One region of the Stutzerimonas marianensis genome, then DNA from elsewhere that is predicted to be linked to it. Evidence: predicted binding sites of a transcription regulator. Region 1 holds the regulator's gene; each other region holds the start of a gene.
The links. The regulator FliA, encoded in region 1, starts transcription of late flagellar genes. The targets are predictions, from matches to a motif close to CTAAAGTTTNNNNNNNNNNNGCCGNTAA.
Positions count from the first base shown of each region.

Region 2: a site for FliA is predicted at 8,547-8,574, ahead of MST27_RS06515 (methyl-accepting chemotaxis protein). Genes of this name have one in related genera too.
Region 3: a site for FliA is predicted at 4,879-4,906, ahead of MST27_RS08160 (flagellin). Genes of this name have one in related genera too.

Region 1 covers NZ_JALGRD010000002.1:177,264-187,587, forward strand. Annotated here, with positions in the region: gene MST27_RS03855 (protein-glutamate methylesterase/protein-glutamine glutaminase) at 1-787, opposite strand, end outside; gene MST27_RS03860 (chemotaxis protein CheA) at 836-3,007, opposite strand; gene MST27_RS03865 (protein phosphatase CheZ) at 3,020-3,814, opposite strand; gene MST27_RS03870 (chemotaxis response regulator CheY) at 3,835-4,209, opposite strand; gene fliA (RNA polymerase sigma factor FliA) at 4,332-5,054, opposite strand; gene fleN (flagellar synthesis regulator FleN) at 5,073-5,900, opposite strand; gene flhF (flagellar biosynthesis GTPase FlhF) at 5,992-7,281, opposite strand; gene flhA (flagellar biosynthesis protein FlhA) at 7,297-9,417, opposite strand; gene sodC (superoxide dismutase [Cu-Zn] SodC) at 9,656-10,177, shown strand; gene flhB (flagellar biosynthesis protein FlhB) at 10,234-10,324, opposite strand, start outside.
Region 2 covers NZ_JALGRD010000003.1:145,295-155,618, reverse strand. Annotated here, with positions in the region: gene MST27_RS06545 (LysR family transcriptional regulator) at 1-131, opposite strand, end outside; gene MST27_RS06540 (CoA transferase subunit A) at 266-964, shown strand; gene MST27_RS06535 (CoA transferase subunit B) at 989-1,645, shown strand; gene MST27_RS06530 (acetyl-CoA C-acetyltransferase) at 1,793-2,974, shown strand; gene MST27_RS06525 (short-chain fatty acid transporter) at 3,182-4,522, shown strand; gene MST27_RS22740 (HAMP domain-containing methyl-accepting chemotaxis protein) at 4,636-6,597, opposite strand; gene MST27_RS06515 (methyl-accepting chemotaxis protein) at 6,825-8,507, opposite strand; gene MST27_RS06510 (MBOAT family O-acyltransferase) at 8,991-10,324, shown strand, end outside.
Region 3 covers NZ_JALGRD010000004.1:82,208-92,531, forward strand. Annotated here, with positions in the region: gene smc (chromosome segregation protein SMC) at 1-1,091, shown strand, start outside; gene zipA (cell division protein ZipA) at 1,273-2,106, shown strand; gene ligA (NAD-dependent DNA ligase LigA) at 2,305-4,671, shown strand; gene MST27_RS08160 (flagellin) at 5,118-6,608, shown strand; gene MST27_RS08165 (flagellar protein FlaG) at 6,724-7,017, shown strand; gene fliD (flagellar filament capping protein FliD) at 7,085-8,533, shown strand; gene fliS (flagellar export chaperone FliS) at 8,769-9,158, shown strand; gene ppnP (pyrimidine/purine nucleoside phosphorylase) at 9,226-9,507, opposite strand; gene MST27_RS08185 (YkgJ family cysteine cluster protein) at 9,653-9,904, shown strand; gene gltA (citrate synthase) at 9,990-10,324, opposite strand, start outside.

The sequences.
Region 1 (10,324 bases):
CACCCGGCGCCAGCAACGCGAGCCCCGGCCGCAACAGGTCGCCATCCTCGGCTTCCTTCACCTGGATCTTGCAGAGTTTGTCCAGGCGCTCGGCGAAGGCCTTGGTGAAAGCCGCCGGCATGTGCTGAATGAGCACGATGGGCGCCGGAAAGCTGGCCGGGAGTTGGGTCAGAACGCGTTGCAGCGCCACAGGTCCGCCTGTGGAAGTGCCAATGGCCACGAGCCGATAGGCCTTGCGGCGCGGTGCCGGCGAACTGGAAGCCGGTGCCGGCTGCGCATGTCCGGTTGCCGCTGGGGACGCCGTGGTGTGGCGCGTCGAAACCGGCGCGGTGCGGCTGGACAGCGAGGGCGACGTGCTAGACGTGCCGAGATGGCTGCTGTAGCGGCGGTTGCTGCGCGCGATGGTGTGGATCTTCTCGCACAGCAACTGCTTGACCTTGGCCGGGTGGCGAGAGATGTCCTCGAAGTTCTTAGGCAGGAAATCCACCGCGCCGGCATCAAGCGCATCGAGGGTCACCCGTGCGCCTTCGTGCGTAAGCGAGGAGAACATCAGGACCGGCGTTGGGCAGCGCTGCATGATCTGCCGTACCGCTGTGATGCCGTCCATCATCGGCATCTCATAGTCCATGGTGATGACGTCAGGCTTGAGCGCCTGCGCCTGGTCGATCGCCTCGCGGCCGTTGGTCGCGGTACCAACCACCTGGATGTTCGGGTCTGCCGAGAGAATTTCCGAGACCCGGCGCCGGAAGAAGCCGGAGTCGTCGACGACCAGAACCTTGACTGCCATAAAACACTCCTAGCGACAGCGGCCCCGCAGGAGCCGCCGCCCAGATGATCAGACCCGGCGCGCGTAGCGCTTGAGCATGCTGGGAACGTCGAGGATCAGCGCGATCCGGCCGTCGCCCGTGATGGTCGCGCCGGACATGCCAGGCGTGCCCTGCAGCATCTTGCCCAGCGGTTTGATCACGACTTCCTCCTGGCCGACCAACTGGTCGACGACGAAGCCGATGCTCTGGTTGCCGACGCTGAGGATCACCACGTGCCCCTCGCGCTGCTCCTCGTGCTCGGCGCCCTGAACCAGCCAGCGCTTGAGGTAGAACAGCGGCAGGGCCTTGTCACGCACGATGACGACTTCCTGCCCGTCGACCACATTGGTGCGCGACAGGTCGAGGTGGAAGATTTCGTTGACGCTGACCAGCGGGAAGGCGAACGCCTGGTTGCCCAGCATCACCATCAGGGTCGGCATGATCGCCAGAGTCAGCGGGACCTTGATCACGACGCGCGAGCCCAGCCCCTTGGTGGAGAACACGTTGACCGTGCCGTTGAGCTGGGAGATCTTGGTCTTGACCACGTCCATCCCAACACCGCGCCCCGACACGTCGGAGATCTCCGACTTGGTCGAGAATCCCGGAGCGAAGATCAGGTTGTAGCACTCCAGATCGCTCAGGCGATCGGCGGCATCCTTGTCCAGCATGCCCTTCTCCACCGCCTTGGCACGCAGGATGTTGGCATCCATGCCCTTGCCGTCGTCGGTAATCTGCAGAAGGATGTGGTCGCCCTCCTGCTCGGCGGACAGCACCACACGTCCGGTGCGCGGCTTGCCGGCGGCTTCCCGCTCTTCGGGCGTCTCGACGCCGTGGTCGACGGCGTTGCGCACCAAGTGCACCAGCGGATCGGCCAGTGCCTCGACGAGGTTCTTGTCCAGGTCGGTCTCTTCGCCGACGAGCTCCAGGTTGATTTCTTTCTTCAGGCTGCGCGCCAGATCGCGAACCAGGCGCGGGAAACGGCCGAACACCTTCTTGATCGGTTGCATGCGCGTCTTCATCACCGCGCTCTGCAGGTCGGCCGTGACCACATCCAGATTGGACACGGCCTTGGACATGGCTTCATCGCCGCTGTTGGAACCCAGGCGGACCAGGCGGTTACGGACCAGTACCAGCTCGCCCACCATGTTCATGATTTCGTCGAGCCGCGCCGTGTCCACGCGCACGGTGGTTTCCGCCTCGCTGACCGGCTTCTCCGGCGCCGGCGCTGCCGCAGGTTTGCTGGGCGCGGCAGACGCGGCCGGCTTGGCTGGAGCGGCCTTTTCAACCGGTTTGTCCGACGCGGCGGCCGCTGGCTTGACCGCGGCCTTCGCGGTCGGAGCGGTGGCGACTACTTCAGGTTCGAACTTGCCCTTGCCGTGGAGCTGGTCGAGCAATGCCTCGAATTCGTCGTCGGAGATGTTGTCCCCGGCCGGCGCTGCAGCTTCGGGTTCGACCGGGGTAGCCGACGCCTGGGGCGCCTCGGCGAACTGACCCTTGCCATGCAACTGGTCCAGCAGCGCTTCGAACTCCTCGTCGGTGATTTCATCGCTGGCCGGCTGGGCGGACGTAGACACTGCCTCGGCGGACGGTTCGGTGCCGGTCGCGGTCGCAAACTGGCCTTTGCCGTGCAACTGATCCAAAAGCGATTCGAATTCTTCGTCGGTGATCTCATCACCGCTAGCCGCGGCCGGGGCCTCCGCTGCCTCGTCGAGTGCGCCGAGGAACTGCTCGAACTCGCTGTCCGCGTTCACAGGCTCGGGGGCGGGCTCGGCCGCCACGGCAACCGGTTCGGCAGCGGCCGGCGCAGCAGAAGCCGGCTCGGCCAGGCGCGACAGTGCCGCCAGCAGCTCCGGCGTGGCAGGCGTAATCGCGGTACGTTCACGCACCTGACTGAACATTTCGTTGACGGAGTCCAGTGCCTGCAGCACGACGTCCATCAATTCCGAGTCGACGCGACGCTCACCCTTGCGCAGGATGTCGAAGACGTTTTCGGCGATGTGGCAGCACTCGACCAGTTCATGCAACTGGAGGAAACCCGCACCACCCTTTACCGTATGGAACCCGCGAAAAATCGCATTGAGCAAGGCTGCGTCATCGGGGCTGCTCTCCAGCTCCACCAGTTGCTCTGACAATAGTTCGAGAATCTCGCCGGCCTCTACCAGGAAATCCTGGAGGATTTCTTCATCGGCGTCGAAGCTCATATTTCACATCCCCTAAAAGCCCAGGCTCGAAAGCAGATCGTCGACATCGTCCTGCCCGGATACGACATCCTCACGTATATCGGCATGCATCTGCGGACCTTCACCGTGGGAAGGGCCTTTTTCTAGTTTTTTTCGTTCCTGCTCTGCGCGCAGCTCTTCGCGGTCGTGCTGGATACCCGCGACGCGATCGACCTGGCCGGCCATCAGCACGAGATTGAGCAGGTTGCTTTCGAGTTCGGTGATCAGTCGCGTGACTCGCTTGATCACCTGACCGGTCAGGTCCTGGAAATCCTGAGCAAGCATGATCTCGCTGAGGTTCTCCGACAGCTGGGTCCCGTCGTTCATGGTCCGCTGCAGGAACTGATCGAGCCGCTTGACCAGGTCACGAAACTGCTCGGCATTCATGTCGCGGCGCATGAAGCGCTGCCAATCGGCGGTCAGGCTCTGTGCCTCGTAGCTGACGTAGTTGACCAACGGCGCGGATTCCTCGACGAGGTCCATGGTCCGGTTGGCCGCCTTCTCCGTCATTTCCACGACATAAGACAGCCGGTCGGTTGCATCGGTGATCGGGGACGGGTCGCCCCCCGTCGCACAGGTGTCCATCTCCAGTTTGACGATGGCGTTGTGCAGTTCCCGGGTGAGCTTGCCGACTTCCTGATACAGCCCCTGGTTCCGAGCCTGGTTGAGCTCGTTGAACATCTGGGCCGCTTCTTCGAATCGGCCCTGCTGGAGGCTTTCGATCAATTGGGGTGCGTGAGCCTTGAGCGTCGCTTCGAACTCCGCCAGGCTTTGGTCTGCTTGCGTCATAGTGCCCTCGCGGCGTTACTTCAGCCGTTGACGCGCTCGAAGATCTTCTCGATTTTCTCTTTGAGTACCTGAGCCGTGAACGGCTTGACCACGTACCCGTTAACACCGGCCTGCGCGGCCTCGATGATCTGGTCACGCTTGGCCTCGGCCGTCACCATCAGCACCGGCAGGTGCTTGAGGCGGTCGTCCGCACGCACCGCGCGCAGCAGGTCGATGCCGCTCATGCCGGGCATGTTCCAGTCAGTGACGAGGAAATCGAAACTGCCGCTCTTGAGCATAGGCAGTGCAGTGGTGCCATCATCCGCCTCGGCGGTGTTGGTGAAGCCCAGATCGCGCAAGAGGTTCTTGATGATCCGTCTCATCGTCGAAAAGTCGTCGACGATGAGGATTTTCATGTTCTTGTCCAAGTACACCTCCGTAAATCCCGAAATCCCAGAACCTGCTCAGGGTCTGTTGCGGGCTTCGTTCATGAAGCTCGCCCAGAGCAGTTTCTATTCGCGTTTTCTTGAGAACCGACCTATCGAGCGCGCCATTCGCCGAGACGGGCCCGCAGGCGCGCCGCACACTGGCTGTGCAGCTGACTGACCCGTGACTCGCTGACGCCCAGAACCTGGCCGATTTCCTTCAAATTCAACTCTTCGTCGTAATACAGCGACAGCACCAGCTTTTCACGTTCGGGCAGATTGGCGATCGCATCGGCCAGGGCCTGCTGGAAACGCTCGTCCTCGAGATCACGAGACGGTTCCGGATGTGCACTGGCGGCATCTTCACCGAACTCCCCGTGCTCGCCTTCGGTCAGCAGATCATCGAAGCTGAACAGGCGGCTGCCCAGGGTGTCGCCCAGAATGCCGTAGTACTCATCGAGACTCAATTTAAGTTCGGCCGCAACCTCATGATCTTTAGCGTCGCGTCCGGTTCTGGCCTCGATTGCGCGTATCGCTTCGCTCACCATCCTCGAATTGCGGTGCACCGAACGCGGCGCCCAGTCGCCCTTGCGGACCTCGTCGAGCATGGCGCCACGAATGCGAATGCCCGCGTAGGTCTCGAAACTCGCCCCCTTGCCGGAGTCGTACTTCTTCGACGCCTCGAGCAGGCCGATCATGCCGGCCTGCATCAGATCGTCGACCTGCACGCTGGCCGGCAGCCGCGCCAGCAGGTGATAAGCGATGCGCTTGACCAGCGGGGCGTACTGCTCGATGAGCTGGTACTGGGAGTCTTTAGCCACTTTGGTGTTGTACATAACCGATTCCAGCCGCTGTCAGTCGTGTGCGTTTGCGGTGGGCCTGACCAGGCGCTCCACAAAGAACTCAAGGTGGCCACGCGGGTTCGCCGGCAGCGGCCAGGTGTCGATCTTCTGCGCGATGGCCTTGAACGCCAGCGAGCATTTGGCTCGCGGGTAGGCCTCGTAGACCGCGCGCTGTTTCTGAACGGCCTTGCGAACCGCCTCGTCGTAGGGAACCGCGCCGACGTACTGCAGGGCGACGTCAAGAAAACGTTCAGTCACCTTGGTCAGCTTAGCGAATAGATTGCGTCCTTCCTGCGGGGCGTGCGCCATGTTCGCCAGCACCCGGAACCGGCTGATGCCGTAGTCGCGGTTGAGCAGTTTGATCAGCGCGTAGGCGTCAGTGATCGACGTCGGCTCGTCGGTGACGACCAGCAGGACCTCCTGCGCCGCCCGCACGAAGCTCACGACACCGTCGCCGATGCCGGCGGCCGTATCGATGATCAGCACGTCGATGTCGTTGCCGATTTCGCTGAAGGCCTGAATCAGACCGGAATGCTGCATCGGCGACAGCTGCACCATGCTTTGCGTGCCGGACGCGGCGGGCACGATGCGCACGCCGCCCGGCCCCTGGATCATGACATCGCGCAGATCACAGTCACCGGCGATCACGTCCGCCAGGGTGCGCTTGGCCGTCAAGCCGAGCAGCACGTCGACGTTGGCCAGGCCAAGGTCGGCGTCGAGCAGCACGACACGCCGACCGAGGTCGGCCAGCGCCAAGGAAAGATTGACCGATACGTTGGTCTTGCCGACGCCACCTTTGCCGCCGGTCACTGCAATAACCTGTACGGGATGAATACCCATCATCAAACGCCTATATCTTGCTGGGGCCCGCAGGCCATCGATGCGTTCAGCCCGAACGCGTCTAGTGTTTCGCTCTCACGCAGCGCCCTGTTCATCCCGCCCTCCGCGAAGATCCGTTGTACAGGCCGGAGAACATGTCAGCCATCGTTTCCTCGCTGGGCGACTCTTCGGATTGCAGACTCACCGCCCGGCTGACCAGTTGATGCGTCCGTGGCAGCTGGAGATCCTCTGGAATGCGCGGACCGTCGGCGAGGTAGGCAATCGGTAGATGCTGGCTGATGGTCAGCCCGAGCACGTCGCCCAGAGTACCCGCCTCGTCAAGTTTAGTCAGGATGCAGCCCGCCAGCCCGCAAGGCCGGTAGTGATGCCAGGCCGCCTTCAGCACCTGGCTCTGGCTGGTCGCCGCGAGCACCAGATAGTTCTTCGAACGCACGCCCCGATCGGCCAATGCCTGAAGCTGCAGGCGCATCATCGGATCGCCCGCCGGCAGACCGGCGGTGTCGAGCAGGATCAGCCGCTTGCGCGCGACCGGCTCCAGGCTCTTGCTCAGCGGCTGGCTCGGGTCGATCTGGATCACCGGCACGTTGAGGATACGGCCCAGAGTCTTGAGCTGTTCCTGAGCGCCGATACGGTAGTTGTCCATGCTCGCCAGGGCGATGCTCTGCGCGCCGTGCTTGAGGACATGGCGTGCGGCGAGCTTGGCCAGGGTCGTGGTCTTGCCGGCGCCGGCCGGGCCGACCAGGGCAATCACACCGCCCTCTTCCAGCGGCTCGTGCTTGGTCACCTTGATCGACTGGGCCAGGTGCGCCAACAGCATGCGCCAGGCCTGACGCTGATCGCTGATCGCGGCCACCTTCTCCAGCAGCCCGCGCGACAGGTCCGCCGGCAGGCCGAGGCGCTGCAGGCGACGCCACAAGCCGGCCTGCTGCGGGCGACGATTCTGCTCGTGCCCCCAGGCCAACGACCCGAGCTGCACTTCGATCAGCTCCCGCAGCCCCTGCAATTCGGACTGCATGGCCTCGACGGCACGCGAGTCGAGTGCCGATGCTGCCATCGCGGCAGCAGGCGCAACGGCAGGCTTGGCGCTCGCGGCAGGTTTCTCGTCAAGCAACTGACGGTCGCGTGCCGGCTCCGTGTGCGGCGCGCTCAGTTCGGCATGCGCGTTGGCGATACGGGTCTGAGTCTTGCGCAGCTCCGCCTCGAGCGCCGGATTCGGCTGCTTGGGCGCCACCGCCTCCATCGGATAATCGAGCACGGCCGTCAGCTCGACGCCACCGGCCACACGGCGATTGCCAGTGATCACGGCATCAGCGCCCAGCTCGTCACGAATCATCTTCATGGCGATACGCATGTCGGCTGCGAAGAAACGTTTGACCTGCATGGCCTGTACCCTCGGTTAATTCTGACCCACCGTCGAAACGATGGTGACCTGCTTGTTATCCGGTATTTCCTGATAGGCCAGGACATGAATGTTGGGGACTGCCAGCCGGGCGAATCGCGAGAGCATCGCGCGGACCGGGCCGGCCACCAGCAGGATCGCCGGCTTACCCATCATTTCTTGACGCTGTGCCGCATCTACCAGAGACCGTTGCAACTTTTCGGCCATTCCCGGCTCGAGAAGAATGCCATCTTCCGAACCCTGTCCGGCCTTCTGCAGGCTATTGAGCAATATCTGTTCCAACCTGGGTTCAAGCGTGATCACAGGCAGCTGCGGCTCAAGCCCCACAACGTTTTGCACGATTGCGCGGGACAGCGCGACCCGCACGGCCGCCACCATCGCGGCGGGATCTTGACTCTTGGTGGCCACGTTCGCGATGGCTTCGGCGATGGTGCGGATGTCGCGGACCGGTACCTGCTCCTGCAGCAGCGCCTGCAGCACCTTGAGCAGTGTCGACAGCGAGATCATCCCCGGCACCAGTTCCTCCGCGAGCTTCGGCGAACTCTTGGCCAGCAGCTGCATCAGCTGCTGGACTTCCTCATGCCCGAGCAGCTCGTGCGCATGCTTGTGCAGGACCTGGTTGAGGTGCGTAGCGACCACGGTGCTCGCATCCACCACGGTGTAGCCGAGCGACTGCGCCTGGTCGCGCTGACTGGCCTCGATCCAGACCGCCTCCAGCCCGAACGCCGGGTCCTTGGCGGCGATGCCGTTGAGCGGGCCGAACACCTGCCCGGGGTTGATCGCCAGCTCGCGGTCGGGATAGACCTCGGCTTCAGCCAGGCTCACTCCCATCAGCGTCAAGCGATAAGCGTTGGGCAGCAGATCGAGGTTGTCGCGGATGTGCACCGACGGCATCAGGAAGCCGAGGTCCTGCGACAGCTTCTTGCGAACCCCCTTGATACGGGCCAGCAACTGGCCGCCCTGGTTGCGATCGACCAGCGGAATCAGGCGATACCCCACTTCCAGGCCAACCATGTCGACGGGCGTCACGTCGTCCCAGCCGAGTTCCTTGGTCTCCGCGGCGCGCTGGGCGGGCAGCGTTTCCTGCTGTTTCTGAACCTCCTGCTCGGTTTTCGCCTTGGCCTGCTTCTGACGGTGCCAGATCCAGTAGGCCCCACCGGCTGCCACGGCGCCAAGTCCGAGAAAGGACATGTGCGGCATGCCGGGGACCAGGCCCATGGCGATCATGATGCCTGCCGACACCGCAAGAGCCTTCGGCGAGGCGAACATCTGGCGGTTGACCTGCTGGCCCATGTCTTCGGAGCTGGTCACGCGGGTCACCATGATCGCCGCGGCGGTCGAGAGCAGCAACGAAGGGATCTGCGCAACGAGGCCGTCACCGATGGTCAGCAGCGCATAGACCTGACCGGCTTCACTGAAGCTCATGCCATGTTGCGCCATGCCGATGCCCACGCCACCGATCAGGTTGATGAACAGAATCAGCAGACCGGCGATGGCATCGCCGCGCACGAACTTGCTGGCACCATCCATCGAGCCGTAGAAATCGGCTTCCGAGGCCACCTCGACCCGGCGCTGCTTGGCTTCGACCTGATCGATCAGGCCGGCGTTGAGGTCCGCATCGATCGCCATCTGCTTGCCCGGCATGGCGTCGAGGGTAAAGCGCGCGCTTACCTCGGAGATGCGCCCGGCACCTTTGGTGACCACGACGAAGTTGATGATCATCAGGATCGCGAACACGACGATACCGACAACGTAGTTGCCGCCGATCACCACGTTACCGAAGGCTTCGATCACATGGCCTGCCGCGGAGCCGCCTTCATGGCCGTTGATCAGCACGACTCGGGTCGAGGCCACGTTCAGCGCCAGCCGCATCAGGGTCGCGACCAGCAGAATCGTCGGGAACACGGCGAAGTCCAGCGGCCGCAGCGCATAGACGCTGACCAACAACACCACGATCGACAGCGCGATATTGAAGGTGAACAGCAGGTCCAGCAGGAACGGCGGCACCGACAGCATCATCATGCCCATCATGACGAGCAGGAGCAGCGGCACGCCGAGGTTGCCGCGCCCAGCGCCGGTCAGGCCATTGCGAATATTGACGAGTTGCGTGCGATCCACGAAGACCCCGACAGAACAGTTCCAAAGAATTGACGCCTGAAGCGCCCTGTACGGGTTGATAGCAAGAAGGGGTCCAACTTCGGCATCGCAGCCGACACGGGCGATTCCTTGCAAGGCCGGCAGCTCGATTGCGAACCGACCGCAGCCATCAAAGTCTCAAAAAGAACGTCGTGCGGCGCCTACCGCGCGACGACTTCCGGCGGCCAGGCCCGCCATCGACAGGCACAGGAGTCTTGCAATGAAACAGTGGATCATCGCGGCGCTCGCGGGCTGCGCGGTAGTCGGCGCCAACGCCGAAACGCTCAACGTCCAGGTCAAGGCGGTCAATGCCCAGGGCGTCGGCGACAGCGTCGGTACGGTAAAGATCGAAACCAGCGAGTACGGGCTGGTGTTCCGCCCGGAACTGTCGGGGCTCGAGCCGGGCACCCACGGTTTCCACATTCACGCCAAGGGCAGCTGCCAACCCGAGGACAAGGACGGCAAACCCGTTCCCGCAGGGGCAGCCGGCGGGCATTGGGACCCGCAGAATACCGGTAAGCACGGTGAGCCCTGGGGTGACGGTCACATGGGCGACCTCCCGGCCCTGATGGTCAACAGCGACGGCAAGGCGAATCAACCGGTACTGGCGCCGCGCCTGAAGAGCCTTGGCGACATCAAGGGGCTGGCCCTGATGGTCCACAAGGGCGGTGACAACCACGCCGACCACCCCGAGCCGCTCGGCGGTGGCGGTGCGCGCGTCGCGTGCGGATTGATCGAATAAGAAAGCAGCTGGAGGCTGAAGGGCTTGCGCTTCAGACCTCCGGCTACCCGCTCACCTCACTCATCCTTTCTCAGATCAGGCGGAATCGGCAGGTTGCCCAACGGGTCGGGCCGCTTGCCCCTGCCGGAGCGGTACTGGCGCAACTGG
Region 2 (10,324 bases), on a different contig from region 1:
CCGAGCCCTTCCTCCAGCGCCTTGATGGTCAGGCTCAGCGCCGACTGAGACAGGTGCAGGCGTTCGCAGGCCTGGGCGAAGCTCAGGGTATGGGCAACGGCCAGAAAGGCCCGCAGTTGCTTCACGGTCATGGCATTCGCTTCGGGCAGTTGGTTTATTTGTTTTTATCAATCAATCCCGCTTAAAAATCAACTTAACAAATAGAGGCATCGGCGGAACACTCCAGCGACAACCCTCCGCTATCAACAACAAGAAGGACAGGTTCATGGCTGGTTTCGACAAACGCGTGAATTCCTATGCCGAAGCGCTCGATGGGCTCGTAGACGGCATGACCCTCCTGGCCGGCGGCTTCGGGCTCTGCGGTATCCCCGAAAACCTGATCGCCGAGATCAAGCGTCGCGGTACCCGCGACCTGACCGTGGTCTCGAACAACTGCGGCGTGGACGGCTTCGGGCTGGGCCTGCTGCTGGAGGATCGACAGATCCGCAAGATGATCGCGTCCTATGTGGGCGAGAACGCGCTGTTCGAGCGCCAGCTGCTCGATGGCGAGCTCGAGGTCGAGCTGACGCCGCAAGGCACCCTGGCCGAAAAGCTGCGCGCCGGTGGCGCCGGTATCCCGGCGTTCTATACCGCCACCGGCTACGGCACGCCCATCGCCGAAGGCAAGGACGTGCGCGAATTCGACGGGCGCCCCTTCATCCTCGAACACGCCATCACCGGCGACTTCGCCATCGTCAAGGGCTGGAAGGCCGACCGCTACGGCAATGTCATCTACCGCCATACCGCGCAGAACTTCAACCCGCTGGCCGCCGCCGCGGGCCGGATCACGGTCGTGGAGGTGGAGGAAATCGTCGAGCCCGGTGAGCTCGATCCCACGCAGATTCACACGCCGGGCATCTACGTCGACCGCATCATCTGCGGCACCTTCGAAAAGCGCATCGAAAAACGCACCGTCCGTAGCTGAACAGAACGAGAAGAGGACCCGAGCATGGCACTTTCCCGCGAACAAATGGCCCAGCGCGTCGCCCGCGAGCTGCAGGATGGCTATTACGTAAACCTGGGTATCGGCATCCCTACCCTGGTCGCCAATTACGTGCCCGAGGGCATGGACGTGATGCTGCAGTCGGAGAACGGGCTGCTCGGCATGGGCGTGTTCCCGACCGAAGAGGAACTCGACGCCGACATGATCAATGCCGGCAAACAGACCGTCACTGCCCGCGTCGGCGCTTCCATCTTCAACTCCGCCGAATCCTTCGCGATGATCCGCGGCGGCCACATCGACCTCACCGTGCTCGGCGCTTTCGAGGTGGATGTGCAGGGCAACATCGCCTCCTGGATGATCCCTGGCAAGCTGGTCAAGGGCATGGGCGGCGCGATGGACCTGGTCGCCGGTGCCGAGAACATCATCGTGCTCATGACGCACGCGTCGAAAGACGGCGAGTCCAAGTTGCTGCCCCGATGCACCCTGCCGCTGACCGGCGCCGGTTGCATCAAGCGCGTATTGACCGACCTGGCGTACCTGGAGATCGAAAACGGTGCGTTCGTCCTCAAGGAGCGCGCGCCAGGCGTGAGCGTCGAGGAAATCGTCGCCAAGACAGCCGGCGAACTGGTGGTCCCCGATCAAGTGCCGGAAATGGTGTTCTGAGTGCCGCACGCCATGCGGTACAAGCGCCGGGGCAGTTGACCTGACGCGCGACGTGCTGGATATAAGCCAGCACGCCGTCGGCGAGAGCGCGTCATGTACCTTTCACTGGCGCTGAATAACAACATCCAATCCATCCGGAGCCTACACATGAAAGACGTCGTCATCGTCGCCGCCACCCGCACCGCCATTGGCGCCTTCCAGGGCAGCCTGGCGAACATCGCCGCGCCTGACCTGGGCGCCGCGGTGATCAAGCGCCTGCTTGAACAGACCGGGCTGAACCCCGCCGAGGTCGATGAAGTCATCCTCGGCCAGGTGCTGACCGCCGGCTCTGGGCAGAACCCGGCGCGCCAGGCCTCGATCAAAGCCGGCCTGCCCGATGCGGTGCCCTCCTTCACGCTGAATAAAGTCTGCGGTTCGGGCCTCAAGGCGCTGCACCTGGCAACCCAGGCGATCCGCTGCGGCGATGCCGACGCAATCATCGCCGGCGGGCAGGAGAACATGAGCCTCGCGCCCTATGTGCTGCCCAAGGCGCGCACCGGCCTGCGCATGGGGCACGCCGAGCTGGTCGATTCGATGATCAGCGACGGCCTCTGGGACGCCTTCAACGATTTCCACATGGGTATCACCGCCGAGAATCTGGTCGACAAGTACGGAATCAGCCGTGAGGCGCAGGACACGTTTGCCGCGGGCTCGCAACAGAAAGCCGTGGCGGCGATCGAGGCCGGGCGGTTCAAGGACGAGATCACCCCGATCGAGATTCCCCAGCGCAAGGGTGACCCACTGCGCTTCGACACCGATGAACAGCCACGTGCCGGCACCACCGCCGAGGCGCTGGCCAAGCTCAAACCGGCATTCAAGAAAGACGGCACCGTCACCGCGGGCAATGCCTCAAGCCTCAACGACGGCGCGGCGGCCGTGTTGCTGATGAGCGCCGACAAGGCCAAGGCGCTCGGCCTTCCCGTACTCGCGACGATCAAAGCCTATGCCAATGCCGGCGTGGATCCGGCGATCATGGGCATCGCACCGGTTTCAGCGACGCGCCGCTGCCTGGAGAAAGCCGGCTGGACGCTCGATGAGCTGGACCTGATCGAAGCCAACGAAGCCTTCGCCGCCCAGGCACTGTCGGTCGGCCAGGAACTCGGCTGGGCCGCCGACAAGGTCAACGTCAACGGCGGCGCCATCGCGCTCGGCCACCCCATCGGCGCCTCGGGCTGCCGCGTGCTGGTCACCCTGCTGCACGAGATGATCCGCCGCGACGCGAAAAAGGGCCTGGCCACGCTGTGCATCGGCGGCGGCCAGGGCGTGGCGCTGGCCATCGAGCGCACCTGACCGGCTTTTCCAGGAGCAGCCTGCGACCCGGACCACGACGGGGGCTGAAACACGGATCGCAGGCAGAGCCCGCCCCTCTACAGCAGCTCTATCAGCCGGGATCGGGCCACGACGGCGCTGCCCCGCAGCGCATGTCCCAGGCAGAGCCAGCGCCAGCGTTCAACCGCGACAACCACCACACATAGCAATAAAAACAAGGACCAATCCATGCTCAACGCCATCACCTCGGCGAGTGTGAAGCTCGTACAACGCTACCTCCCCTCGCCGTTCGTCTTCGCCATCCTCCTCAGCCTTATCGTGCTGGTCGCCAGCATGACCGTTACCGGCCAGGGCCTGCCGGCCATGGCCAGGCACTGGGGGTCCGGGTTCTGGAACCTCTTGACCTTCGCCATGCAGATGGCCCTGATCCTCGTCACCGGCCATGCCCTGGCGAGTGCGCCAGCCATCCACCGCTTGCTCGCCGGGCTTGCACGCACTGCCCGCACGCCGGGGCGCGCGGTGGTGATGGTTACCCTGGTCGCCTTGGCCGGCTCCTGGATCAACTGGGGCTTCGGCCTGGTGATCGGCGCGGTGTTCGCCCGCGCCCTGGCCCGTGAAGTGAAGGGCGTCGACTATCCACTGCTGGTGGCAGCGGCCTACTCGGGCTTCCTGATCTGGCATGGCGGGTTGTCCGGTTCGATCCCCCTGTCACTTGCCACTGGCGGTGCCGACCTCGAGCGCATGACGGGCGGCGTCGTTACCGCCGCGATCGGCGTCGGCGATACGCTTTTCACCAGCATGAACCTGACCATCATCGCGCTGCTGGTCATCGGCTTGCCGATCCTCAACTGGGCCATGCACCCGAAGAACCCGAAAGTTGCCGATCCGGCCCTGCTGCGCGATCCGGAACACGACGCCCTGCCGCGCACAACCATGGCCCAGCGCCTGGACGACAGCCGGATCCTCAACGGGCTGATCGTCGCACTCGGCGTGGTGTACTTCGGCTACTACTTCGCCGAGAACGGCTTTGCGCTGACGCTGAACATCGTGATCGGCCTGTTCCTGTTCATCGGCCTCGCGCTGCATGGCTCGCCCGAGCGCTACATGCGCGCGGTACAGGATGGCATCGGCGGCATCAGCGGCATCGTCATCCAGTTCCCGTTCTACGCCGGGATCATGGGAATGATGGTCGGCGCCAATGCCGACGGGCTCTCGCTGGGCAAGCAGGTCACCGATACCTTCATCGCCTGGTCGTCGGCGGACACCTTCCCCGTCCTCGCCTTCCTCAGCGCCGGACTGGTGAACGTCTTCGTACCCTCCGGCGGCGGCCAATGGGCGGTGCAAGGGCCGATCATGCTGCCAGCCGGCGAAGCCCTCGGCGTGACTCCCGCCGTGACCGCCATGGCGATTGCCTGGGGCGATGCCTGGACCAACATGATCCAGCCGTTCTGGGCGCTGCCCATTCTCGGCATCGTTGGCCTTGGCGCGCGCGACATCATGGGCTACTGCCTGCTGATGCTGGTCTATTCGGGTCTGGTCATTTCGGGCTGCCTCTACTTCTTCGGCTAAGGCGCGAAAGTCGCTGCAAACCGTCGGCGTCACATGAACAAAAAAGGCCGGCATCCATGGATGCCGGCCTTTTTTTCGAATCGTGGATCGCAGCGCGCTGTGCGCCGCCAGGCTCAGGCCAGACGGAACCGGCTGACCTGCGCCTGCAACTCACTTCCCAGCCGAGCCAGGTCGGCGCTCGCTGCGGATGTCTGCGCCGTGGCCGCCGCCGACTGATCAGCCACGTCGCGGATGTTCGAGACGCTCCGGTTGATCTCCTCGGCAACCGCGCTTTGCTGCTCGGATGCAGTCGCGATCTGCTGGTTCATCTGCTGGATGCTCGATACGGCACTGTTGATCGCATTCAGCGCCTCACCGGCCAGCTGCGCGGCCTCGACAGTCTGGTCCGCGAGCGCGCAGCTTTTGCCCATGACTTCCACGGCGCCCTCGGCACCGGATTGAAGCGCGACGATCAGCTGTTCGATTTCGGTAGTGGATTGCTGGGTGCGACGCGCCAAACCCCGCACTTCGTCAGCCACAACCGCGAAGCCTCGCCCGGCCTCTCCGGCACGAGCGGCTTCGATTGCGGCATTGAGCGCGAGCAGGTTCGTTTGCTCGGCGACCGTCTTGATCACATCGAGCACATTGCCGATGCCGGCGCTGTCGTGCTTGAGCCGCTCGATCGCCTCCGACGACTCCTCGATGGAACGAGCCAAGGCTTCGATTCGATCGATGGTCTGCTTGACGACCGAATGGCCCTGTTGCGCCTGGATGTCGGCAGACGAAGCGGAATGGGCCGCCGATTCGGCATTTCGGGCCACGTCCTGGACGGTGGCGGTCATCTCGTTCATCGCCGTGGCGACCTGATCGGTTTCGAGTTTTTGCTGCCCGACGCCAACACTGGTCTGTTCGGTTACAGCGGACATCTCCTCGGCCGCCGACGCCAACTGTGCAATACCGTCTGACAGGCGCGAAATCAGCAGGCGGAGGCTTTCCGTCATCTGCTGCATCGCCTGCATCAACTGCCCGAGCTCGTCTCGCCGATCATCCTTGAGATCGGCCGAAAGATCGCCCTCGGCGATGCGGCGTGCGACCGACACCACCTGCTGCAACGGGCCGACGATCATCTGGGTAATGAGCACGGCACAAAGCACGCTCAGCACCAGCGCCACCACGGTCGCGCCGACAAGCACCATGCGCACCTGGCCCTGCTCTTCACGAAGCTCCTCGACCTGGCTCGCATAGGCGGTCTGAGCGACCTCAACCATCTGCCGCGCGTACTCGGTAAGCTCCTGCTCACTGGCGATTCGCTCCGCTTGCGCGTTACGGTAATCGACAAATTCCGATCGGTATTCACCCAGACGGGCAAGCGCCTCCTCGAGCGCCTCCTTGCTACGCCCAACCGGAAGCTCGGCAGCCAGCGCCGCGCCAGCCCGCGCAGAGGTATCGAGCTGGGCGACAAGCGCCTCTGCGTCTCGCGCCTGACCGCCGATGACGAAATTCTTTTCGAGTCGCCGAGTATCGGAGAGCTGCTTGGCGAGCTGAGATGCTTGCGTGGACAGGTCGAGTGTCTGAATGCTTTCGGCGTCGCCCGTGGCCAGAATTTGCTCCTCCACACGCCTGCGCAGTTCCGCCTCGGCTGTGTTGAAGCCCGCATGTGCGTCCCGAGCGACCGCTTCCATGTTGTCTTCGGCGAGCTGCGTCTTGCGCATCGCCTCGGCAAACTCCGCGAGCCTGGCCTGATACGCCTCACCGTCACGCTGAATGCGGTCCATCAGCTCGATGCTCTGAGCGCTGGAAAACGCCTCGCGAGCGGTCAGCGCGATTTGCTGCGTCATATCGATCGCGGTGCGTGCCTCGTCCAGAAACCTCGGGTCACGGCGAAGCAGGTAGTTCTTTTCTCCCTGCCGCGCGTCCGCGACCAGGGCTTTGATATCGGCGACCTGATTGATCTTGCCGAATCGGTCGAAGACCGAGTTCAACGATTCGTAGCTGATCCACGCAATGATCAGCGTAATCGTCAACACCACGCCAAAGCCTGCCAACAACTTGCGCCTGACACTCAGGTCAAGCAAGAGACTACGTAGCCCGCTCATAGGTACCTTCCAGAAAAGTTGTACAAGCATTAATGCCGCGACGCGCTTTGTACAGCTCTTGCCATGTAAGGTCAATAAACAGGCGACACTATTCCGACAGTTGAACGGGCACCACGCCCTTCCCTCGCTCGAGACCAAAGCAAACCAGGGACAAGCAGTCGGGCATAAAAAAGCCGGCACACAAGGTGCCGGCTTTTTATTGGCGATGAGAAACGCGTGGCGTGATCTCAGATGCGGAACTGACGCACCAGGCCGCCGAGACGCTCACCGACGCTGGCCAGATTTTGCGCGGTGCGCGCGCCCTGCTGGGTTTCCTCGGCGACGTTCTCGACCGCCGTGGCGATCTGATGAACGCTGCGGTTGATCTCTTCCGCCACCGCGGTCTGCTCTTCGGCCGCGCTGGCGATCTGCGCGTTCATGCCGTTGATGGTGGCGATCAGCTGCGCGATCGCATCCAGCGAGGCACCGGCCTGGTTGGCCTGCGCGCTGCTGGCGTCGCCCGCTTCGCTCGAACGCCCCATCGCGGCGACGGCCTGCTTGGTGCCGGTTTGCAGGCGGTCAATCATGCCCTGGATTTCCTGGGTGCTCTGCTGGGTACGACTGGCCAGCGCGCGAACCTCGTCGGCGACCACGGCGAAACCGCGGCCCGCCTCGCCGGCACGCGCTGCCTCGATCGCGGCGTTGAGCGCAAGCAGGTTGGTCTGTTCGGCAATCGAGCGAATCACATCGAGCACGCCGACGATGGCGTGCACATCCTGCTGCAGCTCGTCGAGCGAGGTGCCGCTGCTGCGGATTTCCTCGACCAGCGCATGTATCTGGCGAATGCTCGAATCGACCACGGCCTTGGCTTGCTGGCCTTCCTTGTCGGTCTGCTGCGCGGCTTCGGCGGCACCCTGAGCACTGTGTGCAACCTCTTGGGCCGCAGCCGACATTTCGTTGATCGCCGTGGCGACCTGATCGGTTTCCTGCCGTTGGGTTTCCATGGCCTTTTCGGAGCGCTGCGCCTGCGCCGCTACCTCGGCTACCATGCCGGTGAGCTGGCCGGTCATCTCCGCGACCTGGCTGACCATGGTGTGGATCTTGCCGACGAAACGGTTGAACGAGCTCGCCAGCTGACCGAGCTCATCGTTGCGGTTCTCCGGCAGGCGATGGGTCAAGTCGCCGTCGCCGGCGGCGATGTCATCAAGCTGAGCACGGATCACCTGGATCGGCTTGACGATGGAGTTGCTGATGACTACGCCGGCGATGCCCAGCGCGACCAACATGATGCCGGCGATCGCCAGGATGCTGCTGAGGATGGAATTGACGCGACTGTCGATGTCCTTGCGCACCTCGTCCAGGGCCGCTTCGATGTTGTCCAGGTTGACGGCCGTGCCCAGCGCCAGATCCCACTTCGGCAGGTAGTAGCTGTAGGCGAGTTTCGGAACCTGCACCTTTTCGTTGCTCGGCAACGGCGAGGAATAGTTCACGTAGTAGGTGTTGTTCTTCGCCACGGCAACCAACTCGCGGTTGATATACACGCCGTTGGAATCGCGACGGTCGCTCAGGTTGACGCCCACGTCCACCGGACTCTCACCGCGGAACAGGCGGACCACGTTCGAATCGTGACCGAAGAAGTAGCCGTCCTTGCCAAACTTGATCTTCTTCAGAATGGCGATGGCCTGGTCACGGCTGGCCATATCGCCCTGCGCGGCCGGCTCGTAGAGGTGCGCAACGCTGCTGACCCCGATGCGCATGTAGTCTTCGAGCCGCGCGCGGGCGTCGTCGATCATCCGCTCACGGGTGGTTTCGATCTCTTCCTCGGCCAGCGAGTGGAGAATCTTTGCCGCCGCGCCACTGAGCACGAGCGCGAACAGGGTGACCGGGACCAACGCCAGCAGCAGAACTTTCAGTTTCAGTGTGATTCGCATGGGATGAGCATCCACATAGATAGTGTGATTACTCCCGGGTCATCGGCTGACCCGCCGCAAAGTTCACCCCGCTCCGCTGGTCGGCATCAGGAATGTGACGAGCGGCCCATTTTTTGACCGCTCGCTGTACCGCGACGACCTCCTTTCGGTGCCCCGTACACGGCAGCCACGGTAAAGCCGGCAGAAGACGGGACTCGGTCTGAAAACTACCGTTTCGCCTGTTTTACCCGCACATTCCCGTCTGTCCGCCAGGTTTTGCCGGCAGATGAACGGCGCAACTTTTCCTTACAAGTCCCTGTCGCATCTAGGGACTGGGACTTGGCTCCGAAGTAGCGACTAAGGAACGAAGCCTGGCTGCGAAATCGTTCGTTGGGGGTGAGCCGTCACGCGTCGACCGCAATCGTCGAAGCGGGCTCATGGATGCAGCCGCCGTCCCGGCCTGAAAGGACGGCACTGGGATACACCTGGGCAAGGATAGGGACGATGCTCTTCAACTCCATGGTATTCATCGCCGGTTTTCTTCCGGTTGTTCTGCTGGGCTTCATCCTGCTCGCCGGCAGTGGCCGACAGCGCTACGCGGCCGTCTGGCTGACGCTCGCCTCGCTGGTGTTCTACGGCTGGTGGAACCCTGCCTACGTGCCCTTGCTCGTCGGCAGCATGGTCTTCAACTACCTGCTCGGTGGCCTGCTGATGCGACGCCCCTCGCGCGCCGTGCTGGTGCTGGGCGTGGCGGCGAACGTGGCGCTGCTGGGTTACTACAAGTACACGGGGTTCCTGTTCGGCACGCTCGATGACGCATTCGGGCTGGGCTGGTCCGTCGGCGATATCATCCTGCCGCTGGCGATCTCGTTCTTCACCTTCCAGCAGATCGCCTACCTGGTCGACGCTCATGATGGCGAGGTCAGCGAACACGATTTCGTCAATTACTGCCTGTTCATCAGCTTCTTCCCGCAACTGATCGCGGGGCCGATCACCCATCACGGCGAGATGCTCAAGCAGTTCAAGGACGAATCGACCTTCCGACCGCGCCTGGACAACCTGTCGCTGGGGCTCACGGTGTTTCTGCTCGGGCTGTTCAAGAAGGTGATCATCGCCGACCCGCTGGGCGCCAATGCCTCGCCGATCTTCGCTGTTGCCGCCGACGGCACGGTGCCCGCCCTTTACGATGCCTGGTTCGGCGCGCTCAGTTACACGCTGCAGATCTACTTCGATTTTTCCGGCTACAGCGACATGGCCATCGGGCTGGGTCTGATGTTCGGCCTGCGCCTGCCGGTGAACTTCAACAGCCCGTTCAAGGCGCACAACGTGATCGACTACTGGTCACGCTGGCACATGACGCTGACGCGGTTTCTCACCGCCTATCTCTACAACCCCATCGTCATGCGCATCACCCGTTCGCGGATGGCCGCAGGCAAGCCGCTGCCACGTCGCGGCAAGATGAGCCTCGGCACCTTTGTCGTGCTGGTCGCCTACCCCACGGTGCTGACGATGTTCGTTTCGGGTGTCTGGCACGGGGCCGGCTGGCAATTCGTGGCGTTCGGGCTGCTGCATGGCTTCTACCTGGTCGTCGCCCATGGTTTTCGTGCCTTCAAGGCCCGCCAGGGCCTGCCGCTCGACAGCGACAAGCCGTTGCATCACGGCGGCGCGGTGCTGCTGACCTTCCTCAGTGTCGTGGTGGCGATGGTGTTCTTCCGGGCCGACAACGTTGGCGCTGCGCTGGCGATGCTGTCCGGCATGGTCGGCCTCAGCGAGTTGACGACCCGATTCGATAAGTCCGACTACCTGACCCTGGCGATCCTGCTCGCCTTCGTCTGGTT
Region 3 (10,324 bases), on a different contig from region 1:
CCGTCAGGGTGGGCTCTATCAAGGCCCAGCACGACTCCACGCGGCAGGCGCTCGAGCGCCTGCAGCAGCAATTCGAGCGTGCCGTCGAGCGCCGGGAACAGCTGAGCCTCAACCTGGAGGAGGGCGACGCCCCCCTCGAGGAGCTGCGCATGAAGCTTGAGGAGCTTCTGGACCGACGATTAGCGGTGGAGGAAGAGCTCAAACAGGCGAGGCTGGCCCTGGAAGACGCGGACCGGGACTTGCGCGACGCCGAGCGGCGCCGCAGCCAGGCTGAGCAACAGGCACAACTGCTTCGCGGTCAGCTCGAGCAGCAACGCATGGAGTGGCAGGCGCTGACGGTGCGGCGCAAGGCGCTTCAGGAACAGTTGCAGCAGGACGGCTTCGACCTGCATGGTGTGCTGGCAACCCTGCCGGAACACGCGAGCGAGACGGAGTGGGAAGCCGAACTGGAGCGACTCGCTGCACGCATCCAGCGCCTCGGGCCGATCAACCTGGCCGCCATTGACGAATATCAGCAGCAGTCGGAGCGCAAACGCTACCTCGATGCCCAGAACGAGGATCTGGTCGAAGCGCTCGACACGCTCGAGAACGTGATCCGCAAGATCGACAAGGAAACCCGCAATCGTTTCAAGGAAACCTTCGACCAGATCAATGCTGGCCTACAGGCTTTGTTTCCAAAGGTTTTCGGCGGCGGCAACGCTTATCTGGAACTTACCGGGGAAGATTTACTCGATACCGGGGTGGCGATCATGGCTCGGCCGCCCGGTAAGAAGAACAGCACCATTCATCTTCTTTCCGGTGGCGAGAAGGCCCTGACTGCCCTGGCGCTGGTGTTTGCGATCTTCCAGCTCAACCCGGCGCCGTTCTGCATGCTCGACGAGGTGGATGCTCCTTTGGACGACGCCAACGTTGGGCGTTACGCGCGGCTGGTCAAGGAAATGTCGGAAAAGGTGCAGTTCATCTATATCACGCATAACAAAATCGCGATGGAAATGGCGGACCAGCTCATGGGGGTCACCATGCATGAGCCGGGATGCTCGCGCCTCGTCGCGGTAGACGTGGAGGAGGCCGTCGCCCTCGCAGAGGCGTGAACAGGTCGTTATCGCGGCGCCACGCGGGCGCCGGTTGCCCCATAAAAGAGCGGGGGCGGGCGGTGCACATCGACCGTTCGTCGTGCTAGCTTAGGGCACAATTTTTTACGATGCGCAGTAGAGCCTTTTCAGCGGTTCGAAAACTGCGTCTTTATCATCGATTTCAGGGGTTTGAGCATTAATGGATATCGGTCTGCGCGAGTGGCTGATCCTCATCGGCATCATCGTTATCGCCGGCATTCTGTTCGACGGTTGGCGGCGGATGCGCGGCAGCAAGGGCAAGTTGAAATTCAAACTGGATCGCAACATCGCCAGCAGCTTTCCGGACGATGACACCAGTAACGAGCTGCTCGGTCCGCCTCGGGTCGTCAGTCGCAATAACGAGCCTTCTCTCGACGAGACCGACCTGCCATCGATGACCGCGCGGGAACCCGCACCCGGGCGAGAGTCTTCCAAGCGTCGTGCTGCCGAGCCTCGGCAAGGCGATCTGCATTTTTCCGACGAGCCTGTGCCGACGCTGCTGGATCCGGTAATGGACGAACAGGATGAATCGGAACCACAAGCGCCTGCCGACCAATCGCCGGTCGAAGAAGTTCTGGTGATCAACGTGATCTCACGCGATCCAGCTGGCTTCCGCGGGCCGGCATTGCTGCAGAACATCCTGGAGAGCGGGCTACGATTCGGCGAAATGGATATCTTCCACCGCCACGAAAGCATGGCCGGGAATGGCGAGGTGCTGTTCTCCATGGCCAACGCGGTCAAGCCCGGGACCTTCGACCTGGACGACATCGACCACTTCACGACGCCTGCGGTCAGTTTTTTCCTTGGCTTGCCGGGCCCGCGCCATCCGAAGCAGGCATTCGACGTCATGGTCGCGGCGGCGCGCAAGCTTTCTTCCGAGCTCAACGGCGAATTGAAGGACGATCAGCGCAGTGTTCTGACGGCCCAGACCATCGAGCACTACCGCCAGCGTATCGTCGAGTACGAACGCCGGCAGATGACGCTCAAGCGTTGAGGAGCACTCCGCACCGGGCCATCGCGCCCGGTGTCTTTTTTCGGCGGCATGTTGCGGCCACTGTGTTGGTAGGCGGTCCGCTCAGGCTTCGCAAGGCTGTCGTCACCTGCTCATTCGGCTAGAATCCGACGCCTTCTTATCAACCAAGGCGCGCTGATGCGGTCGAGATCAGCACAGCCCCAGCTACGGCTCCGACATATGGTTTCCGCCCAAACTGCCGCTGAGCGCATCGCCGAATTGCGCAGCGAAATCGACGCCCACAACTATCGCTACTACGTACTCGACGAACCCAGCGTTCCGGATGCCGAGTACGACCGCTTGTTCAACGAACTCAAGGCTCTCGAAGCCGAACACCCGGAATTGGTAACGCCCGAGTCGCCGACCCAGCGTGTCGGCGGTGAAGCCCTGGCCGCCTTCGGTCAGGTCCGCCACGAGATTCCGATGTTGAGCCTGGGCAACGCGTTCGAAGAACAGGATCTGCTGGATTTCGACCGTCGGGTCCGCGAAGGCCTGGACCTGCCGGCTGGCGATCTCTTCGGCGATGGTGCGCTGGTGGAGTACAGCTGCGAGCCCAAGCTCGACGGGCTGGCGGTCAGCCTTCTGTACGAGAACGGCCACCTCGTGCGTGGTGCCACGCGAGGAGATGGCACCACGGGCGAGGACATCAGCGCGAATGTGCGCACTGTGCGCAACATTCCATTGAAGCTGCACGGCAGCGGCTGGCCTCGGGTCCTCGAGGTGCGCGGCGAGATCTACATGCCCAAGGCGGGTTTCGAGGCGCTCAATGCCCGCCAGCTCGAAAGCGGCGGGAAGACCTTCGCCAACCCGCGCAACGCGGCCGCCGGCAGTCTGCGCCAGTTGGATTCGAAGATCACGGCGAGTCGCCCGCTCGAGCTTTGCGCCTACGGCGTAGGGCGCAGCGACGGCGACCTGCCGGGGACGCATATCGGCATCCTCGAGGCGCTCAAGGGCTGGGGGCTGCCCATCAGTCGTGAACTGAAACTGGCCAGGGGCGTGGCGGAATGCCGTGCCTATTACCAGGCCATCGGCGAGAAGCGCGACGCTTTGCCGTATGAAATCGACGGCGTGGTGTTCAAGGTCAACTCGACTACCCAGCAGCGCGAGCTCGGCTTCCGTGCCCGTGAGCCGCGCTGGGCCATCGCACACAAGTTCCCGGCGCGCGAGGAGGTGACTGAACTGCTGGATGTGGAGTTCCAGGTTGGGCGCACTGGAGCGATCACCCCGGTGGCGAGGCTCAAGCCGGTCCAGGTTGCCGGCGTCACCGTGTCCAACGCCACACTGCACAACATGGACGAGGTGGCCCGCCTGGGCGTGATGATAGGCGACAGCGTGATCGTGCGACGCGCAGGCGACGTGATTCCGCAGATTCTCGGGGTCATTACCGATCGCCGTCCCGCGAATGCACGCGCCGTCTCGGTGCCCACCGAATGTCCGGTCTGTGGCTCAGCGGTCGAACGTACCCAGTTGATCAAACGCAGCAAGGGACGGGAGTCGGTCAGCGAGGGCTCGATCTATCGCTGCGTTGGGCGTCTGGCCTGTCAGGCACAACTGAAGCAGGCCATTATCCATTTCGTGTCGCGCCGGGCGATGGACATTGACGGGCTGGGCGACAAGATCGTCGAACAGCTGGTCGATACCGGCCTGGTGTCCTCACCCGCCGATCTCTATTCGCTCACCTATGAGCAGGTGCTCGGGCTCGAGGGGTTCGCCGAGGTGTCCAGCCGTAACCTGATCAAGTCCATCGATGCCAGCCGCACGCCAAGTCTTGCCCGATTCGTTTTCGCCCTCGGCATTCCCGACGTTGGCGAGGGGACGGCCAAGCTTCTGGCGCGCTCACTTGGATCGCTTGACCGAATCAGCCGGGCGCTGCCGGACGTGTTGATCTACCTGCCGGACATCGGCCTGGAAGTCGCGCACGAAATTCACAGCTTCTTTGAAGACGAGCACAACCAGCAGGTCATCCGCCAATTGCGCGAGCGCGGCGTTGAGCTGCAGGAGGAGGGCGAGGTGCACGCCGAGTTTGCCGCCTGTGCGACGCTGGCCGGCCTGCTCGATAACCTGAATATTCCTTTTATCGCCACGACCGGGGCCAAGCGTCTGGCCGAACGGTTCGGCACGCTCGATGGCGTGATCGAGGCCGACTGGCTCGACCTGCGCCAGGTCGAACGCCTGAATGAAAAGGCCGCTCGCGCGCTACGCGACTATTTTGATGACCCAGCCAACGCCGACCGAGCGCGCGCCATAGAAGCGCAGCTTCGTGAATTCGGTATGCACTGGCAAAGCGAAAGGAAGTCGGCGCAGGGTTTGCCTTTGGCTGGCCAGACCTGGGTGCTCACCGGCACCCTGGAAAGCATGAGCCGCGACGAGGCCAAGGCAAAGCTGGAGGCGCTCGGCGCGAAAGTGTCCGGCTCGGTATCGGCCAAGACCACCGTCGTCGTCGCCGGCCCGGGCGCGGGCTCAAAGCTGGCGAAAGCCAACGAGCTGGGGCTCGCCGTGGCGGACGAGGATGACTTCCTCAAGCGTCTATCAAGCCTGGGTGCTTGAAGCGCCGAACGGCCGGGCGTCCACGACCCCGGCCCCATTGGCATACACACCGAACCCACCCATATGAGCCAGCTTGCTGGCGCTCGCTCCAATGCTGCTGGCGGCCAGCCACGCTCGCTGCTCATCCTCGCGAACCCCAATCCAGCCACCCGAGGCCCTGCGTATGGCTCCAACGGGTCTGCGCGGCGCCCCTTACACCATTTCCGGCTAAAGTTTTCCACCACCCGTCCGAAACCCTGTGCAGGCGGGCTCGCTTGGTTGCGAATCCGCCGGTGTCGTACAGGTTGTTCCAGGGGCTTGCAAAAAAATTCAAATGCCTCCTAAAGCTCACCGAAACGACGCCGATAAGCTAATCGAATGCGAACTCAATGGGTGCCTGGGCAAACAGCCGGCCCGGAGTCGCAAGCTCAGGCAACCAAAGTAACTAGCGCCCTTGGAGGCACATCATGGCTCTTACAGTCAACACCAACGTCGCTTCGCTGAACACGCAGCGCAACCTGAATTCCTCGTCCAATTCGCTGGCCACTTCCATGCAGCGTCTTTCGACCGGCAGCCGTATCAACAGCGCCAAGGATGACGCCGCAGGTCTGCAGATCTCCAACCGTCTGACCAGCCAGGTCAACGGCCTGAACGTAGCGGTCCGTAACGCCAATGACGGTATCTCCTTGGCGCAGACCGCAGAAGGCGCGCTGCAACAGTCCACCAATATCCTGCAGCGTATGCGCGATCTTGCCCTGCAAGCAGCTAACGGCAGCAACGATTCCAATGATCGGTCTGCGCTGCAGAAAGAAGTGGGCGCTCTCCAGAACGAATTAACTCGAATCTCCGAAACTACGACATTCGGTGGTCGTAAGCTGCTGGACGGCTCGTTCGGTTCAACCTCCTTCCAGGTTGGCGCAAACTCGAACGAAACCATCGACGTTTCGATAGGCAATGCAAGCGCAGCCAAGATCGGTGCTTACACTTCGGATAAGGCCGGCTCGGCTCTTGGTGTGGCTACTGCTGCAGCAGGTGATGCATCCGGTACGTTGACCATCTCCGCCAACGGTAAGGAGTATGACGTTCAAGCGTTCACTGCAACCGATACGGCTGGTGAGATTGCCAAAAAAATCAACCAGGTCGGTTCGCCGGTAAAAGCCTCTGCGCGTACTGATGCGGTCCTGACTAAAGCTGCCAGCGTAGCAACGTTCGATCTGAAAATTGAAGTATCCAAGACCAATACTGGAACCGCAGACTCCACTATTGATCTGAAGGGCCTCACCACTTTTGATCAGGTTGTAAGCGCTGTTAACTCTAGCGGTGCCGGTATCTCTGCCAAAGTAAACGGTGACGGCACTCTCGAAATCAGTTCGGCAGATGGTGCTGCAATCAAGTTTACCGCCTCTGGTTTGCAGGCTGACGGGACAACCGCCATTGCTGGTGCCGACCTTACGGTGCAAGCGCGTTCCGCAGAGGATAGCGACAGCGATAATGCTGGGGATCTTTCCACTGCAGCGAACATCGGTGCTGGTACTGCTGTAGCGAACGGCGCGTTGAAACTTAGCTCCTCGGCTGCATACTCGCTCTCGACTGCCACCGCGGCCGATGTTGCAAAAATCACCGGTGAACCCGCAGGGAAGTTGGCCAAGATCAGCGATGTCGACGTAAGCACTGCCTACGGCGCTCAGAACGCAGTTGATGTAATCGACGCAGCCATCGCGTTCATCGACTCGCAACGTTCCGATCTGGGTGCTGTACAGAATCGCTTCGACAACACCATCGCAAACTTGCAAAGCATCTCTGAAAACGTGTCCGCCGCTCGCGGCCGTATCCAGGACACCGACTTCGCGGCCGAAACTGCGAATCTGAGCAAGAACCAGATCCTCCAGCAGGCTGGTACTGCGATCCTGGCTCAGGCCAAGCAGCTGCCGCAGGCTGTTCTCAGTCTGCTGCAGTAAGCGCGGCATAACGGATGGGGCGGTTTTCCCGCCCCATCGATTCATTGAGAGGTGAATCATGGACGTCGCAAGATCAGTGGGTGTCCCGCTTGCGTCATCCTCGCCTAGCAACGCGATGCCCAGCTTCCGAATGGAGGCTGGGCTTTCGTCGTTGGGGGGCGAAGATGAATCAGGCAAGCCTGGGCAGCGAATAGACGTAAATGAGGCGGTTGAACGAATCCGCACGCAAGTGCAGGGACTTCAACGCGATTTGAACTTCAGCGTGGATGACTCAACCGGTCAGGTAGTCGTTCAGGTTTTGGATGGCGACTCAGGTAAGGTGGTTCGGCAGATTCCATCGGAAGACCTTCTTCGCTTGGCCGAGCGGCTGGATGAAATGCGCAGCTTGCTGTTTGAAGCGAAGGCATAGCGGCACGCTTTTTGATTGTTCGACTTGATACGGTAGAAGCTGCGGTTTTTTTGACGAGGTGCAGGCTATGGCAGGCGTAACGGGTATTGGATCCGGAATTGATATTGACAGTATCGTCGCTGGAATGGTCGCCGCCGAGCGTGCCCCTAAGGAATCCCAGCTCGCTACACTCGAAAAGAAAACCACGACGCAGATTACGGCTGTTGGCGCGCTGAAATCAGCTATCAGCGAATTTCAGGCGGCACTCACGTCGTTGAACAAGCCGGACCTGTTCCAGGCGCGCTCGGCGAGCTCCAGCAAATCTGATTTGGTCGGTGTAACAGCGAGCACGACGGCCGGAGCTGGTAGTTACCAGGTCGAAGTCAAGGCGCTGGCTGCAAGCAGTAAGGTTGCGCTGGCCGCGGTTAGCAATACGGCCGAAGCGCCTGCTCGTTTTGCAACCGGCTCTCTGGCAATTTCGCTGGGCGTTCCGGGTGATCCGCCGTCCAAGGAAACGTTCTCCGTTAACATAGACGACAGTAATAACACCCTGGCCGGGGTGCGTGACGCCATCAATACGGCCGGAAAGGACATGGGTGTGAGCGCAACCATTGTCACCGATGAGCACGGTTCCCGGCTCGTTCTGAGTAGCAGCAAGACTGGAGCGGGGAGGGATATCAGCGTAGCGGCGACAGATACGGGTACGCCACAAGACGGTCAGCTGAGTTTGTCGTCTCTCGCCTTTGACGGTTCTGCGTCTGCTACTGCTGCTGGCCCTCGGGTGATCTCTCCGGCTCAAAGCGCGGAACTCTATGTTGACGGGCTAAAGATTGTCAGTGAAAGCAACGCGGTCGCGGGCGCAATAGAAGGGGTCACGCTCGATGTTAAAGCCAAGACTGCGACAGGCGAGCCCCTGACGATCACGGTGGCTGAAGACAAAGCTGGGGTTAAGAAGCAGACCCAGTCATTCGTTGATGGCTACAACAAGCTGATCGGCGTGGTCAACGCTCAAACCAGAGTTACTTCGGTAGGGGAGGGCAAGGCGCCGGTGGCCGGTGCGTTGGTAGGTGATGCTACGGCACGCGCGCTGCTTAATACGATCCGCAATGAACTGGTCAATGTGCAGGGCGATGGTGCGCTGCGTGCGCTGACCGACCTGGGCATTACGACGCAGAAGGACGGAACCCTCGCAATTGACAGCACGAAGCTGGACAAGGCGATGGCGAGTAATTTTGCCGAGCTGCCCGCACTGTTCACTGGCGAGCAGGGGCTTGCCGCGCGTTTGGACAATAAGCTCAAGCCCTACACCGAAACGGGTGGCATTCTAGAACAGCGCAACAAGGCGATGACCGAAACGATCTCTAAGATCGATGATCAGAAAGAGGCGCTCGCGCGCCGTATTACATCGCTGCAGGAACGGTTATACAAGCAGTTCAACGCAATGGATACGCTTGTAGGGCAGCTCACTAATACGTCTTCGAGTCTGCTTGCTTCCTTGGAAAACCTGCCTTGGGCGGCGAATAACTCCAAGCGCTAGTCAACATAAGCAAGGCCTGCTTCGGTTGTGCTGCGGCTTAGTTCGGCTCTAGTCTGTGCCGTCGCAGGTGGGCAGGCGACGGTCGTTGTTGCTCTATGCGGGTATCCGCTGGCCATCATCTGAACTGCGCTTTGATGCTGCCATCCTCGAATTTTTCAGTGTTTGGCTATCAAGCTTGAGCCACCCCGACCGATAAGCTGTACATGCAATTGATGTGGCGAGGGGCTCATCCAAAATGAACGCAATGGCAGCAATGAGGCAGTACCAGCAGGTCGGTGTAAAGGCGCAGGTCACCGAGGCTGATCCGCATCGCTTGATCCAGATGCTGATGCAAGGCGGGCTGGATCGTATCGCTCAGGCCAAAGGGGCGATGGAGCGTGACGAACTAGCCGAGAAGGGCGTGTTGATCGGCAAGGCCCTGAACATCATCGGTGGCCTTCGCGGTGTACTGGATAAAGAGGCGGGTGGCGAGCTGGCCGATAACCTCGATCGCTTGTACGAGTACATGAGCACCCGACTGTTCGAGGCGAGCCGTCACAATGATGTCAGCAGGCTGGACGAAGTAGCCGGTCTGCTGGCTGAGATCAAATCGGGCTGGGATGGCATTGCAAGCCAGGCAGGGTAACCCGCTTCGTCCTGGTGGACCTGAGGGAGTATGGGCACCGGTCGATTATTCGACGGTGCCCTTTTCATTAGCGGTATTCGCAGAGGTAGGCGGTATCGCTAGCGACTTTCAGCTGGAACTTGCTATTGGCCGGTACGGTGAACTTGGAACCTGCGCCGAAGGTTTCAAATGTTTCACGGCCGGGTAGTTTTACGTCAAGACTGCCGGCTACGACATGCATGATTTCGAGCTGGCTGGTACCGAACTCATAGTCACCAGGTGCCATCACACCAATGGTTGCGGAGCCGGCTGCCATCTCGAATGCGATCGATTTGACAGTACCGTCGAAATACTCGTTTACCTTGAACATTCCAATTGCCTTCAAGCGCGGAAAAAGGGGCGCTCAGTATGCCCAAGCGCTTAGCGCTCGTCATCAGTCGCTACTTATCGATATCTGCGTGCTGGACGCTGCGCGCCTCGCTATTATTGGCGCGTCTTGGCTTGGAGGTGCTTGATTGGATTGTCGTCCTGGTTGTGGAGCCTGTTGCGTCGCGCCTTCGATCAGCTCTTCGATTCCAGGCATGCCTCATGGCAAGCCGGCAGGCGAGCGTTGCGTGCATCTGACTGAGTCGAATCTATGTGCGATATTCGAAAGCCCGCTGCGCCCTCAGGTCTGTGGCGCGTTTAGAGCCGACATTGATCTATGCGGGGGCAGCCGAGAGGATGCCATTCGTATGCTTGGTTGGCTGGAGCGTGAAACGGCCTGAATTCAAAAAAACAGCGCAAGGCGGAGAAATCCAAAACGAAAAAGGCTGCCCTTGGGCAGCCTTTTTTCATTTCCAGCCGACTTGATCAGCGAGGCATGTCGCGCTTCGGATGACCGGTATACAGCTGACGCGGACGTCCGATCTTCTGACCGTTGGCGATCATTTCCTTCCAGTGAGAGATCCAGCCCACGGTACGTGCCAGGGCAAAGATCACGGTGAACATGCTGGTCGGAATGCCGATGGCCTTGAGGATGATGCCCGAGTAGAAGTCGACGTTCGGGTAGAGGTTACGTTCGGCGAAGTAGGGGTCGTTCAGTGCAATCTCTTCCAGCTTCATTGCCAGCTCGAGTTGCGGATCGTCGATACCCAGCTCGCCCAAGACTTCGTCGCAGGTCTGCTTCATGACCTTGGCGCGCGGGT